Regions from separate parts of the Subtercola boreus genome, predicted to be linked through region 1. Evidence: predicted binding sites of a transcription regulator. Region 1 holds the regulator's gene; each other region holds the start of a gene.
What was found. The regulator HrcA, encoded in region 1, represses chaperone genes, less so after heat shock. The targets are predictions, from matches to a motif close to TTNGCACTCGNNNNNNNCGAGTGCNAA.

Region 1 (4,228 bases):
CGCCTACTGGCAGGGTCACGACTGGTGGGGCATCGGTCCCGGCGCGCACAGCCATGTGGGCGGCACCCGCTGGTGGAACGTGAAGCACCCGGCGGCCTATGCCGAACGCATCCTCTCCGGTCACTCACCCGCCGCGGGCCGCGAGACGCCCGACGGGGAGTCGAGGGAGATCGAGCGCGTGCTGCTGCTGGCGCGCATCCGATCCGGCCTCCCCATCGCGACCCTGGCAGCAGAAGCCCGGCAGCAGATCGCTGGTCTCATCGCCGACGGCCTGATAGACGGAAGAGCCGCCCTCCGCGGATCAGTGGAACTGACCCTGCGGGGGCGGCTGCTGGCTGACGCAGTGGTGCGCCGCCTCACCTGACCGGGCGCCCCGATCGATGACCGGGGCGCTCGGCAGGCGCTACTTGATGAACTGGATCGCGCACCACTTCGGGTAGGTGTAGCCCTCGCCCTTGTTCGCGGCGATTGCGGCGATGATCGCGAAGACGATGCTGATGATCCAGACCGCGAGCACGATGACGGCGCCGATGAGCACGATCGTCAGAATGTAACCCACGATGTAGCCGATCAGGATCGTCAGTTGGAAGTTGAGCGCCGTCTTCGTGTGCTCGCGGATGAACTCACCCCGGTCCTTCAGCACCAGGTAGCCGATCAGCGCCGGGAGGAACCCGAAGATGATGCCGCCGACGTGGATGAGGGTCGACCAGAGGCGCTGGTCTTCGGGGCGCATGGGTGCCACCGCGGGGTAGCCGGGCGCGGCCGGCGGGGGAGTGGGCGGGCCTTTGGGAGGGTAGTCGCTCATGGGTGGGGCCTTTCGTTGGATGACGATATCGAGGGACGTCGGGAAGGGAGGTGTTACTTGATCCAGCGGTAGTTGACGGGGTAGCGGTAGCTGCCGCCGCCGTTCACCCGCACGCCGCCGATGATTGCGAAGACGAGGTTGACGATGACGACGGCCCAGAGCACGAGGCCGAGCAGGAGGGCCAGGATCCAGCCCACGAACGGGACGAAACCGAGGATGGCCGACAGGATGTTCAGCACGACGATCGCCGCGGTGACGTTGATCGTCCAGTTGAGGGCTTCCGTGCTCTCCTGCCTCACGCGGGGCCCGCGGTCCTTGAAGACGAGGTGGATGACCAGGGCGGGAACCAGCGGAATGATGTTGCCGAAGTGGGAGAGACTGGCCCACAGCTTGTCGTCTTCGGCTGAGAGGGGAGCCGCGGGCGGCTGGGCGGGTTGCGAAGCGGTCGGATCGGACAACGGGGTCTCCTTTCTGGGCAGAGATAAGCACAAGATAGCGCCAGTGACCGGCCCGGGGCAATGATTTATGCTCAGCGTGTCGTCGACGGGGGCAGACCTTGCGCATCCGTCGTTATATAATTGGCACTCTGATCACGGGAGTGCTAAGCCGGTCGAGGAAGGTGGGGCGTCATGGTCTCCGAACGCAGCCTCGAAGTCCTGCGCGTCATCGTGCACGACTATGTGGAGTCCCGCGAACCCGTCGGCTCGAAGTCCATCGTCGACAGGCATTCCTTCGGCGTCTCGGCCGCGACCATCCGGAACGACATGGCCCTCCTCGAGGAGGAGGAGCTCATCACGGCTCCGCACACCTCTTCGGGCCGCATCCCCACGGACAAGGGCTACCGGCTCTTCGTCGACCATCTCTCCGAGCTGAAGCCGCTCACCGCTGCGCAACGGCAGGCCATCGAGACGTTCCTCGGGTCATCCGTCGACCTCGACGACGTGCTCGCGCGAACGGTGCGCCTGCTCTCCCAGCTCACCCAGCAGGTCGCGATGGTGCAGTACCCGTCGCTCTCCACCGCGAAGGTGCGCCACATCGAGGTCGTCGCCCTGGCACCCCTTCGCATGCTGACCGTCGTCATCACCGACACGGGCCACGTCGAGCAGCGCATCGTCGAGGTGCCCGCCGACATCGACGACGCGTTCCTGGCCGATCTCCGCACGAAGGCCAACGCCTCGGCTTCGGGCCTCGGCCTCGATGCCGCGGCCGCGCGCCTCGCCGAGCTCAGCGACCAGTTCAGCCACGACCGGCGGGCTTCCGTCGCCGCGGTCAGCAGGGCGCTCATCGAGCAGGTCACAGCGAACCGGCAGGAGAAGCTCATCATCGCCGGGGCAGCGAATCTCGTCCGCACCGAGGGTGACTTCGCCGGCAGCATCCTCCCGGTGCTCGAGGCCGTCGAGGAGCAGGTCGTGCTGCTTCGGCTGTTCAGCGAGATGCAGGCCGACCAGCACGGGATGTCGGTGCGGATCGGTCGCGAGAACGCGCCGTTCGGCCTGGCCGAGACCTCGGTGCTCGCGAGCGGCTACAGCGGGGCCGGCACCGCGCTGGCGAGGCTCGGCGTACTCGGACCGACCCGCATGGACTATTCCACGAACATCCAGGCCGTCCGCGCGGTCGCCCGCTACCTCTCGAAGACCCTGGGCGAGAACTAGCCCCGGAATATTCCTCCACACTTTCCCCTTCACTCACCAAACAAAGGAGAAGCCCTTCGTGGCTGACCACTACGACGTTCTCGGTGTCGAACGCACCGCGACCCCCGACGAGATCAAGAAGGCCTACCGTCGGCTCGCCCGCGAACTGCACCCTGACGTGAACTCTGCTCCGGATGCTGAGGAGCGCTTCAAGGCAGTGACCCACGCCTATGACGTGCTGAGCGATCCCGGGCAGCGCCAGAGCTACGATCGCGGACCGCAGGCCGGTTTCGGCGGCGGTGGCGGCGGAGCCCAGGGTTTCGGCGGTTTCGGCGACATCTTCGAGACCTTCTTCGGCGGGCAGCAGGGCGGCCAGCGCGGCCCCCGCTCGCGTGCCGAACGCGGGCAGGACGCCCTGCTCCGCGTCGAGGTCGACCTCAGCGAGGTCATCTTCGGCACCCACCGCGACCTCGAGGTCGACACCGCGATCCTCTGCGAGACCTGCCAGGGTTCCTGCGCCCAGCCGGGCACGCATGAGGTGACGTGCGACATCTGCCACGGAACGGGCCAGATCTCCCGCACCGTGCGTTCGCTGCTCGGCAACGTGATGACGAGCTCGCCCTGCGGCACCTGCCGTGGGTATGGCACGATCATCCCGGCCCCCTGCGTCACCTGCCAGGGCCAGGGCCGCGTGCGCGCCCGCCGCACCATTCCCGTCGACATCCCCGCGGGCGTCGACACCGGCCTCCGCCTGCAGATGCCCTCCCAGGGCGAGGTGGGACCCGCCGGCGGGCCGCAGGGCGACCTCTACCTCGAGGTCAAGGTGCGTCACCACGACATCTTCAGCCGCAACGGCGACGATCTGCTCTGCACCCTCGAAGTGCAGATGTGGGACGCGGTGCTCGGCACGACGACCACGCTGAAAGCGCTCGACGGCGACGTCGAGGTCGAACTGCGGCCGGGCATCCAGAGCTCGGAGGTGCTGACGGTCAAGTCGCGCGGCGTGACGAAGCTGCGGGGCGGCGGCCGGGGCGACCTGAAGATCGGAGTGCAGGTCGTCACTCCCACGAAGCTCGACCACAAGCAGAAGGAGCTCATGAAGCAGCTCGCTTCGGCGCACAAGTACCCGGCGCCGTCGCTCGGGCAGTTCCAGCAGGGACTCTTCTCGAAGCTCCGCGACCGCTTCATGAACGCCTGAGCGGCGACCGGTCGATGAGTTCCCTGTTCATCCGTGAAGATCTGGCGTCGATCCCGCACGAGGTGCGCGACGTCGTGTCGCTGCACGGCGAGGAGCAGAAGCACGCCGTGACGGTGAACCGCATCCGGGTCGGCGAGGCGACGTCGATCGGAGACGGCCGGGGCCTCGTCGTGAGCGGTCCGGTCATCGCGGTGTCGAGCTCGGTTCTCAGCATCGCCGTCACCGAGGTCGAGGTCGTCTCACCGACGCCGCACCGCATCCACCTCGTGCAGGCGCTCGCGAAGGGCGACCGGGACGAGCTGGCGGTGCAGGCCGCGACGGAACTGGGTGTGGCCGTCGTCTCGCCGTGGGCTGCCGAGCGCTCGGTGTCGCGCTGGGTCGGACCGAAGATCGCCAAGGGCCTCGACCGCTGGCGCGCCATCGTGCGCGAGGCGACCAAGCAGTCGATCCAGGCCTGGGTGCCCGAGGTCGGCGACCTGCTGTCGACGAAAGAGCTCGCGTCGCTGGCTTCGGGCTCCCGGATGCTCGTGCTCGACCCGACCGCAGAGCTGTCGCTCACCGCGGCCGACCTGGGCGACGACGTAGGCGGCAGCG
Region 2 (4,228 bases), 1.3 Mb from region 1:
CAGAGCTCAGGATGCGGTACGCCGGGGTCCACGATCAGGCAGCGGAGTTCGACCGGATGCACGGAGCCGGCAGGGGCCCACCAGACGGCCCGGGCGACCGGGGCCGAGAGCGGGTCGTCGTCGACGAAGGCCAGCCAGGTCCACTCACGGCGAAGGCTGCCCGACGCGATGCCGCGGCCGAACTGTTCGGGGTCGACCCACGAGACGGGGTCGGTGGTTGAGAAGAGCAGCAGCGACAGGTCGTCGCTCCGCTCGGAGACGCGGAACATGAGATGAAAGTCCTTCGGAGGAAGAGTGAGCGAAGTGGCTCTCCCCGCGAGGACCGTCAGAAGATCGCCTGAGTCAGGCGGCGACGACGATGGCCGGGGTTGGAGCCGAGATGAGAGGCGCTGGTGCGCTGGCGTTGAATGCTTCGGTGCGGCGGAATCGCTTCGCACGTGCAGCTGCTGCACAAGCATCTGTTGCTGGGTTCGTCATCTGGCTCACCTCCTCGGGCGTCTCGAAAATTCGTCTGCGGCTGACTGCCGCGGTTGCCCACACTAGCCACAGTTCTCTGGGAACCGCAACAGCAGGACGATATATTCCCCAACGGGCATAGAAGAAGCGGGCCGGCCTCCGAAGAGACCGACCCGCTGTAACTGCTGGTCAGAAGGGACTTAGAAGTCCATTCCGCCCGACGGGTCGCCCACGGGTGCGGGGTTGCGCTCGGGCTTGTCAGCGACGACGACCTCGGTCGTGAGGAACAGTCCGGCGATGGATGCGGCGTTCTGCAGAGCAGAGCGCGTGACCTTCACCGGGTCGTTGATTCCCGCGAGGAGCATGTCGACGTACTCGCCGGTTGCGGCGTTGAGGCCGTGGCCGGTGGGCAGGTTGCGCACCTTCTCGGCGACAACACCGGGCTCGAGACCCGCGTTGACAGCGATCTGCTTGAGCGGAGCGTCGATGGCGACCTTGACGATGTTCGCCCCGGTTGCCTCGTCGCCGACCAGCTCGAGCTTCTCGAACGCGGTCTTGCCAGCCTGGATGAGTGCGACGCCACCACCGGCGACGATGCCCTCTTCGACGGCGGCCTTGGCGTTGCGCACGGCGTCTTCGATGCGGTGCTTGCGCTCCTTGAGCTCGACCTCGGTCGCGGCTCCGGCCTTGATGACGGCGACGCCACCAGCGAGCTTCGCGAGACGCTCCTGGAGCTTCTCACGGTCGTAGTCGCTGTCGGTGTTCTCGATCTCGTTGCGGATCTGCTGCACGCGACCGGCGATCATCTCGCTGTCGCCAGCACCCTCGACGATCGTGGTCTCGTCCTTGGTGATGACGACCTTGCGGGCACGGCCCAGGAGGTCGAGCGTCACGTTCTCGAGCTTGAGGCCGACCTCTTCCGAGATGACCTGTCCGCCGGTGAGGATGGCGATGTCCTGCAGCTGCGCCTTGCGGCGGTCGCCGAAGCCGGGAGCCTTGACGGCGACCGACTTGAAGATGCCACGGATCTTGTTGACGACGAGCGTGGCGAGTGCTTCGCCATCGACGTCTTCAGCGATGATCAGCAGCTGCTTGTTGGCCTGGATGACCTTGTCGACGATCGGCAGCAGGTCTTTGATCTGCGAGACCTTCGAGTTGACGATCAGGATGTAGGGGTCTTCGAAGACGGCTTCCTGGCGGTCGGGGTCGGTCACGAAGTACTGCGACAGGTAGCCCTTGTCGAAGCGCATGCCCTCGGTCAGCTCGAGGACGGTGCCGAACGTGTTCGACTCCTCGACGGTGACAACACCTTCCTTGCCGACCTTGTCGATGGCTTCGGCGATGAGTGCACCGATCTCGGGGTCGCCGGCGGAGATGGAGGCCGTGGCCGCGATCTCTTCCTTGGTCTCGATCTCCTTCGCGTTGGCGACGAGCTCGGCGATGACGGCCGCGACAGCCTTCTCGATGCCCTTCTTCAGGCTGATCGGGTCTGCACCGGCTGCGACGTTGCGCAGGCCTTCGCGGACCAGGGCCTGGGCGAGGACGGTCGCAGTGGTCGTTCCGTCACCGGCGACGTCATCGGTCTTCTTCGCGACCTCTTTGACGAGCTCCGCGCCGATCTTCTCGTACGGGTCGTCGAGCTCGATCTCCTTGGCGATGGAGACACCGTCGTTCGTGATCGTGGGGGCGCCCCACTTCTTCTCGAGGACGACGTTGCGGCCGCGCGGGCCGAGCGTCACCTTGACGGCGTCAGCCAAAATGTTGAGTCCACGCTCGAGGCCGCGTCTGGCCTCTTCGTCGAAAGCAATAATCTTTGCCATGTGTGTTTCTCGTCCCTCCCGGGCGTCATGAAAGATTCATAAAGGTTTAGCACTCAGCGTGCACGAGTGCTAAACCAATACTGGCACTCGACAGGTGAGAGTGCAAGTGACGCCCAGAGGACGAGAGGCAGATCGGATGCCCGGCCGGGGTTATGCGAGCCGCACCGACTCCGCCTGCGGACCCTTCGATCCGGTACCCACCTCGAAGATCACCTGCTGGCCCTCTTCGAGCACCTTGTAGCCGCCCATGTCGATAGCCGAGTAGTGCACGAAGACGTCCTGCCCACCGCCCTCGACCGTGATGAAGCCGTAGCCCTTTTCAGCGTTGAACCACTTGACGGTTCCGTTCGCCATTGTTACTCCCTGTTGCTGTGTTGCTCACCATCACTCCGACTGAAGTGACCCGTTTCCCAGTAAAACGGTGCAACGAAGCAGAATGCGGTCTCGTGATCACAACTCAACAAGGATTAAACAATCCCGAAATATGACGGGACGGCGGCCTAGCCGGCAGGGTCGGTGTAGTCGGTTCCGAGCACCGCGGTGAGAGTACCGGCCTCGTACTGGTCGGAGACTGCGACGGCGATGCCTCCGAGGCTCTCCGCGAGGCCCTTGGCTGCACCCTCGTCATCGGCGCCGGAGTAGAAGACGGTCGACGTCGTCACGTCTGTTGCGCTCGCATTCGCCTCGGTGCTGACCGACCAGCCGGCATCTGTCGCCTGCCCACCGGCCCGGGTGGCGAGGCCCGAGACATCCGTGCCGTTGAGGATGGTGACGGGGATGGCCGGATCCACCGTCGGAACCACCGTGGGGGTCGGTGTCACCGTTGCCGGGTCGCTCGAGACCGCCCCGCCGGCCGACGACGAATCGGAACCGGAGAGATCGGTGTTGATGAGATTCAGCCCGAGGGCACCCGCACCCACGAGGACACCGGTGGCGAGCGCCGCCCACGCGAACGTGATCCAGCCCCGGCCACGGGGACGGGGCCCACGGTGCACGCCACGGCGCACGACGTCGGCCGGCAGGTTGTCGAAGGAGTCGCTGGGTTCTGAAGCCATTGGTGCGGAGGGACCGTTCTTATTCGCCGGGCGGAAGGAGACGGGCAGCGCGGGCTGCCGTTCGGGTGTCTCTCACGCGCTGGAGCCGTCTGATGAGCATCGGATCGAACGCCAGGGCGACCGGGGAGTCGAGCAGGGCGTTCACCAGCTGGTAGTACCGCGCCGCGGAGAGACCGAACTCCGAGCGGATGGCCTGTTCCTTCGCTCCCGCATGCGTCCACCAGGTGCGTTCGAACTCGAGGATGCGCTGGTCGCGTTCGGGGAGCGGCGAGGAGCCGGCGCGGGAGGATTCGGGCGCGGGACTGGTTCCGGTGTCTGCCATCGCCCTGCTCCCTCCTACCCGTTCTGCCGCTGGTTCGGCCCATTCTAGGGCGCGGCACCTTGGCAGCAGATGTACGGCGCGGCGCTGAATTCCCGCCGCACCAGCGTGCTCAACCTGCGTCACACGGTCAGCGGATGCCCGCGCGATACATCGTCGTGTGCAGGATGCCTGCCTCACTGAACTCCGGCCCGAACGGTTCGAATCCGAACTTCGCGTACAGCCCCGCGGTGTAGCTCTGCGCGTGCAGCAGCATCGCCTCGCCGCCGAACTGTTCCACGACCCGGGCGAGCAGCACCTGGGCGTGGCCCTGCCCACGGTGCTCCGCCGAGACCACCACCCGGCCGATGACACGGGCGGCGTCGAGGTGTTCGGGCTCCGCGTCTTCGAGCACGCGGAGATAGGCGATGACCCGCGGGCCGTCGGCCAGCCAGAAGTGCTCGGTCGAAGGCTCACGGTCACGGTCATCCAACTCGCTCTCATCGACCTTCTGCTCGACGTAGAAGACATCGGTGCGGAGCTTCAGCACCGCGTAGAGCTCGGTCGTCGTGAGCTCGCTGAACCTCTTCTGAATGATG
Region 3 (4,228 bases), 140 kb from region 1:
GCTCGCGCGAGCCCTGCTACCACCGCGAGGTCGACGAGCCCGGCTCGCGCTCGTCGAGGTCACCTGCATGGCCGCGTCGGTTGCCGGCATGGTCGCGATGCTCGTCGTGTAGCTGAGCGCGCGCTGGGTACCGCGCGCTCAGCTGCGCGCTGAGAGCACGCAGAACTCGTTGCCCTCGGGGTCTGCCAGGATCACCCACGGCGTCTCGCCCTGGCCGATGTCGACGCGCTGGGCGCCCATCGCCAGCAGCCGCTCGACCTCCGCGGCCTGGTCGTCGGGCACGAAGTCGAAGTGCAGCCGGTTCTTGCCGACCTTCTCGTCGGGCGAGTTCAGGAACAGCAGCGTCGGATTGGACCCGTCTGTATTCTGAAGCTCCAGCGACCCCTCGTCTTCGTCGACCACCACCCACCCCAGGGCGGCTTCCCACCAGTGGCCGATCGTGCGGAAGTCGTGGCAGTCCACGACGATCTCTTCGAACTTCAGCGTCATGCGTCCACGCTATCCGGCGCGACCGGGTTCGGCGAGAGCGTGCCCACCCGCCCCTGATTGGTCGGTCAGAAGCGCCCGCGCCCTGGCGTACTTGGCCGCCAGCCGACTCTGCGTCTCCGGGTCAAGCTGTTCGACCCGCCAGGGCGCGGTGTTGTCGTTGATGTCGGCGAGCTTCACCGCCAGCGCCGTTGGATTCCTGCGGATGGCCGCGTAGTAGTCGGCAGGCGAAACGTCGTCCGTGCGCGTCAGCAGTACGACCGCCTCGACGACGGCAGCAGGGATCCCCGCAGCGAGCAGGTTCTCGGCCGTGATCTCCGTGTCTTCGATGACGTCGTGCAACCACGCCGCAGCGACCTCGGTGGGATCGCTGAGCTGCGCAGCAACGCGCCCCGGATGCTCGATGTAGGCGGCCCCGAGCTTGTCGACCTGATCGTGGTGGGCGATGGTCGCGATCGCGCGCGCCGCCGCAACCGTTTCACGGCCGGTCGGATGATCGGCGAGCTGTGCGGCGTCGAATCCGTCTGACATGGTTCGAGCCTAGCGAGGGCGGCTCAGTCCCAGTCGAGGTAGTCCTCAATCGCCCAGGCGGTCTCCCCAGCGCGCGTCTCGGGGAACCGGTGACCCCCGCCTTCGATCTCGACGACACTCACAAGCCCCGGGGCGGAGTCGCGCAGAGCCGTGCCGTTGGCCGGGGGAGTGACGTCATCGTCGGTCGCCTGCACAACAAGCACCGGAATGCCCTCGGCCAGCGCAGGCGCCCCGTCATCCACGCCCAGCAGCAGCACGCCGTTCACGCGATCGTGGTTCTCGATGGCAACGGTACGTGCAACCACTCCGCCGCTGCCGTGGCCACCGATCCACGCATGTTCGATGTCGAGACCGTCGAGCACGTCGACGACATCCTGTGCCGTGTCGGTCTCGATGCGCACCACGCGAAAGTCTGCTGCGGAGACAAGGTGGGAGATCGTCCCGAGGCCATCGAGGTCGGATCCCCGGTCGGCCACGAGCACGAGCGCAGGGCCCGTCCCTTCAACCGCAAATGCGAAGGATCGCTCGCCCGACGTGAATATCTGTTTCTCGCTCATTGCTCCCAATATACGAGAGCGCGCCGCCGAACCGGCGCACCTGCCCGCCCCCGCCTCTCACCCGGTCCGCCGCCAGATCTCAGCGACGAGGATGTCTCGGCGCAGCCATTCTCGCGAAGCCGTGAGTTTTGATCCTTTCCTGCTCACCGCGGGATCCGGATGATCTTTACCCGTCTCACCGCATCATGGCTAGATTCGTGGCATGGGGATCCTGACGAAGCGCAACGGAATCGGCCGGCTCGAGGCGTTCAGCGACGCGGTGCTCGCGATCGTCATGACGCTGCTCGTGCTGGACCTTCTGCCGAGCGGTGCCCAGTCGCCCGAGCAGTTGCTCGACCACTGGCCCACCTACCTCGCCTACCTCGCCGCCTTCTTCACGATCGGCATCATCTGGCTGAACCACAACGAGGAGCTGGCGCGGGTCTCCCGGACCACCCCTGTTCTGCTGGTTCTGAACCTCGGCCTGCTGCTCGGTGCCTCCCTCGTGCCCTGGCCCACCGCGCTCATCTCCGACGCCCTGACCGAGGGCGACCACGACGCCCAGTTCGCCGCCATGGTCGTCTTCGCCGTCGTGGCCGCGGTGATCAGCCTGCCGTGGGTCGCTCTCGACCTCTACTTGGCACGGCATCCGGAGCTGCTGAACACCGCCACGGATGTCGCGTGGATGCGGCGGCACGCGTTGTACTCGGCCGGCACCCTCATCGTCGCGGTGGTAAGCGTCGTCGTGGCGATCTTCTCGCCCCTCGCGGCCCTCGTGCTGTACCTCGTCGTTGCGGCGGCGTTCCTGCTGGCGCGGCTCTTCGAGCGCGAGGCGGCCGCGGCGCCGGACCCCGAGGCGCGGGAGCCCGCAGCGTCGGAGCCGACGGAAGACGACTGAGGTTGGCGCGGTCGGTGGCACGCCGCCAAATTTCTGCCGAAAAGTTGTTGGCACTCTCAGGGATCGAGTGCTAGCATTTTCTGCAGAAATTGAGTCACACCGACTCACACACGTGGAAGGGGAATCCTCATTATGGCAATGTCTTTTGATCCTTTCAGCGAACTGGACCGCCTCACCGGCAACCTGCTCCAGTTCCGCCCGGGGCCGAAGTTCATGCCCGTCGATCTCTATCGAGACGGCGACCGGTACATTCTGAACGCCGACCTCCCCGGCATCGACCCGGGCTCCGTCGACGTGGATGTGGACGGTCAGCTGCTCACCATTCGCGCCCAGCGCACCGCCGCGACCCAGGAGGGCGCGAAGTGGCTGGTGCAGGAGCGACCCAACGGCACCTACCTCCGCCAGTTCAGTCTCGGCGAGGGCGTCGCATCGGAGAGCATCTCGGCAACCTACGACAATGGGGTGCTGTCGGTGATCATCCCGGTCAGCGAGAAAGCGAAACCCCGCAAGATCCAGGTCGGCACACCTGACAGGGCCGCCGAACAGAAGACGATCTCCGTCTGACGGACGGCCGGGGGTGGAGTCTCCCACCTCCGGCCCCCCACGCGCAGGATGGGAGGTGTTGTGCGCGTGTATACAGCCGATTCCGTGTCGAAAGAGTCGGTCGATGAGCGGTTCGCAGAAATCGTCTCCGGCGATCAGGAACTCGTCGACCTCGCCTTCTGGATGATCATCCGCGAGAACTGGCCCTCAGTAGTGAAAACCGGCTGCACCACAGATCGCCCGGACCACCCGCGTCACCGCTCAGCAGCTCCCGGGGGCCCGAAAGGCGTGGTGCGTGCCTCGACGGTCGACCCGTGGACCAGGTCGCCCCCGCAGTACCCATAACCGCACTCAGAACGGAGGGAAGCGAGCTCGAGAACGGCTCGCTTCCCTCCGTCGTTCTCTCGGTTCGAATGCCTCTGCTCGAATGGGCGATGAGCGCAAGTTTCAGCCGAGGAGGGCTCGCAGCCGGCCCGGCTCTTGGTGTTCGGGTCGACTGAGACGAGCAGTCAGGCTGACTTGGGAATGCCCCGGTCGGCTGAGCCGCCGTCGGCACGGCGCCCGAACTTCTTCTCGTAGTACGCCCTGATCTCGGCAACGATGGCGCGCTCTTCAGCAGTGATGGGATCGGCCTTGCCTTCGGCGATCAGCCCCGCTAACACGCTGGGGCGCTTGGACTCACTCACGATCGGTACCTCCTAGGTCAATTCTGGGCGAGTGGTGACGGAATGTCCACATCTGGAAGATCGTCCCCACCGACGACGGACTCTGTCACGGCGACAATCATCTGTAATTCGGTCGCGGTTGCGTCGCTCTGCAGCACTGCAAGCGTTCGGAGCCCGAGGTCGCGGTCGGAGCCCACTCGCGAACGTGCGAGGTTCAGAGCCCATTCGGCTCGATCCCACCACTCTTGTCGCTCAGCACTACGTCGCGCAGTTCGCGCACCGACGCGGGCCGCAGCGAAGGCGACACCCGCACCGAGAAGCGCGAAGATTCCGGCGGCAGGCGGTCCGCTCCAGAATTGACGCCAGAACGGGTCGTCGAGTGTGAACGGGGGGAAGAAGCCTCGCGCGATCGCACCGATCGCTATGCCACCCAGCACCCAAAGGATCAGCGGGCAACGGTGAGAGCGACGTAACATGATTAGTACTCATCATACAGGTTGGGCTGCCAACGCGGGTCGTCTGATCTCAGCCAACGACCCTGCTAGCCTGACGAAATGGTTGACCAGCCG

Region 2: the regulator HrcA is predicted to act here: its motif matches at 2,323-2,349, upstream of groL (chaperonin GroEL).
Region 3: the regulator HrcA is predicted to act here: its motif matches at 2,499-2,525, upstream of FB464_RS07465 (Hsp20/alpha crystallin family protein).

What each region holds. Positions count from the first base shown of each region.
Region 1 covers NZ_VFOO01000001.1:1,729,995-1,734,222, reverse strand. Annotated here, with positions in the region: gene FB464_RS08165 (coproporphyrinogen-III oxidase family protein) at 1-364, shown strand, start outside; gene FB464_RS08160 (DUF4870 domain-containing protein) at 404-805, opposite strand; gene FB464_RS08155 (DUF4870 domain-containing protein) at 859-1,263, opposite strand; gene hrcA (heat-inducible transcriptional repressor HrcA) at 1,435-2,457, shown strand; gene dnaJ (molecular chaperone DnaJ) at 2,516-3,634, shown strand; gene FB464_RS08140 (16S rRNA (uracil(1498)-N(3))-methyltransferase) at 3,649-4,228, shown strand, end outside.
Region 2 covers NZ_VFOO01000001.1:392,872-397,099, reverse strand. Annotated here, with positions in the region: gene FB464_RS01945 (hypothetical protein) at 1-269, opposite strand, end outside; gene groL (chaperonin GroEL) at 657-2,276, opposite strand; gene FB464_RS01935 (cold-shock protein) at 2,427-2,630, opposite strand; gene FB464_RS01930 (LytR C-terminal domain-containing protein) at 2,777-3,331, opposite strand; gene FB464_RS01925 (DUF3263 domain-containing protein) at 3,351-3,653, opposite strand; gene FB464_RS01920 (GNAT family N-acetyltransferase) at 3,781-4,228, opposite strand, start outside.
Region 3 covers NZ_VFOO01000001.1:1,591,443-1,595,670, reverse strand. Annotated here, with positions in the region: gene FB464_RS07490 (hypothetical protein) at 1-112, shown strand, start outside; gene FB464_RS07485 (VOC family protein) at 139-489, opposite strand; gene FB464_RS07480 (phosphohydrolase) at 499-1,017, opposite strand; gene FB464_RS07475 (alpha/beta fold hydrolase) at 1,041-1,574, opposite strand; gene FB464_RS07470 (TMEM175 family protein) at 1,777-2,451, shown strand; gene FB464_RS07465 (Hsp20/alpha crystallin family protein) at 2,584-3,015, shown strand; gene FB464_RS19755 (hypothetical protein) at 3,504-3,680, opposite strand; gene FB464_RS07460 (nucleotide pyrophosphohydrolase) at 4,214-4,228, shown strand, end outside.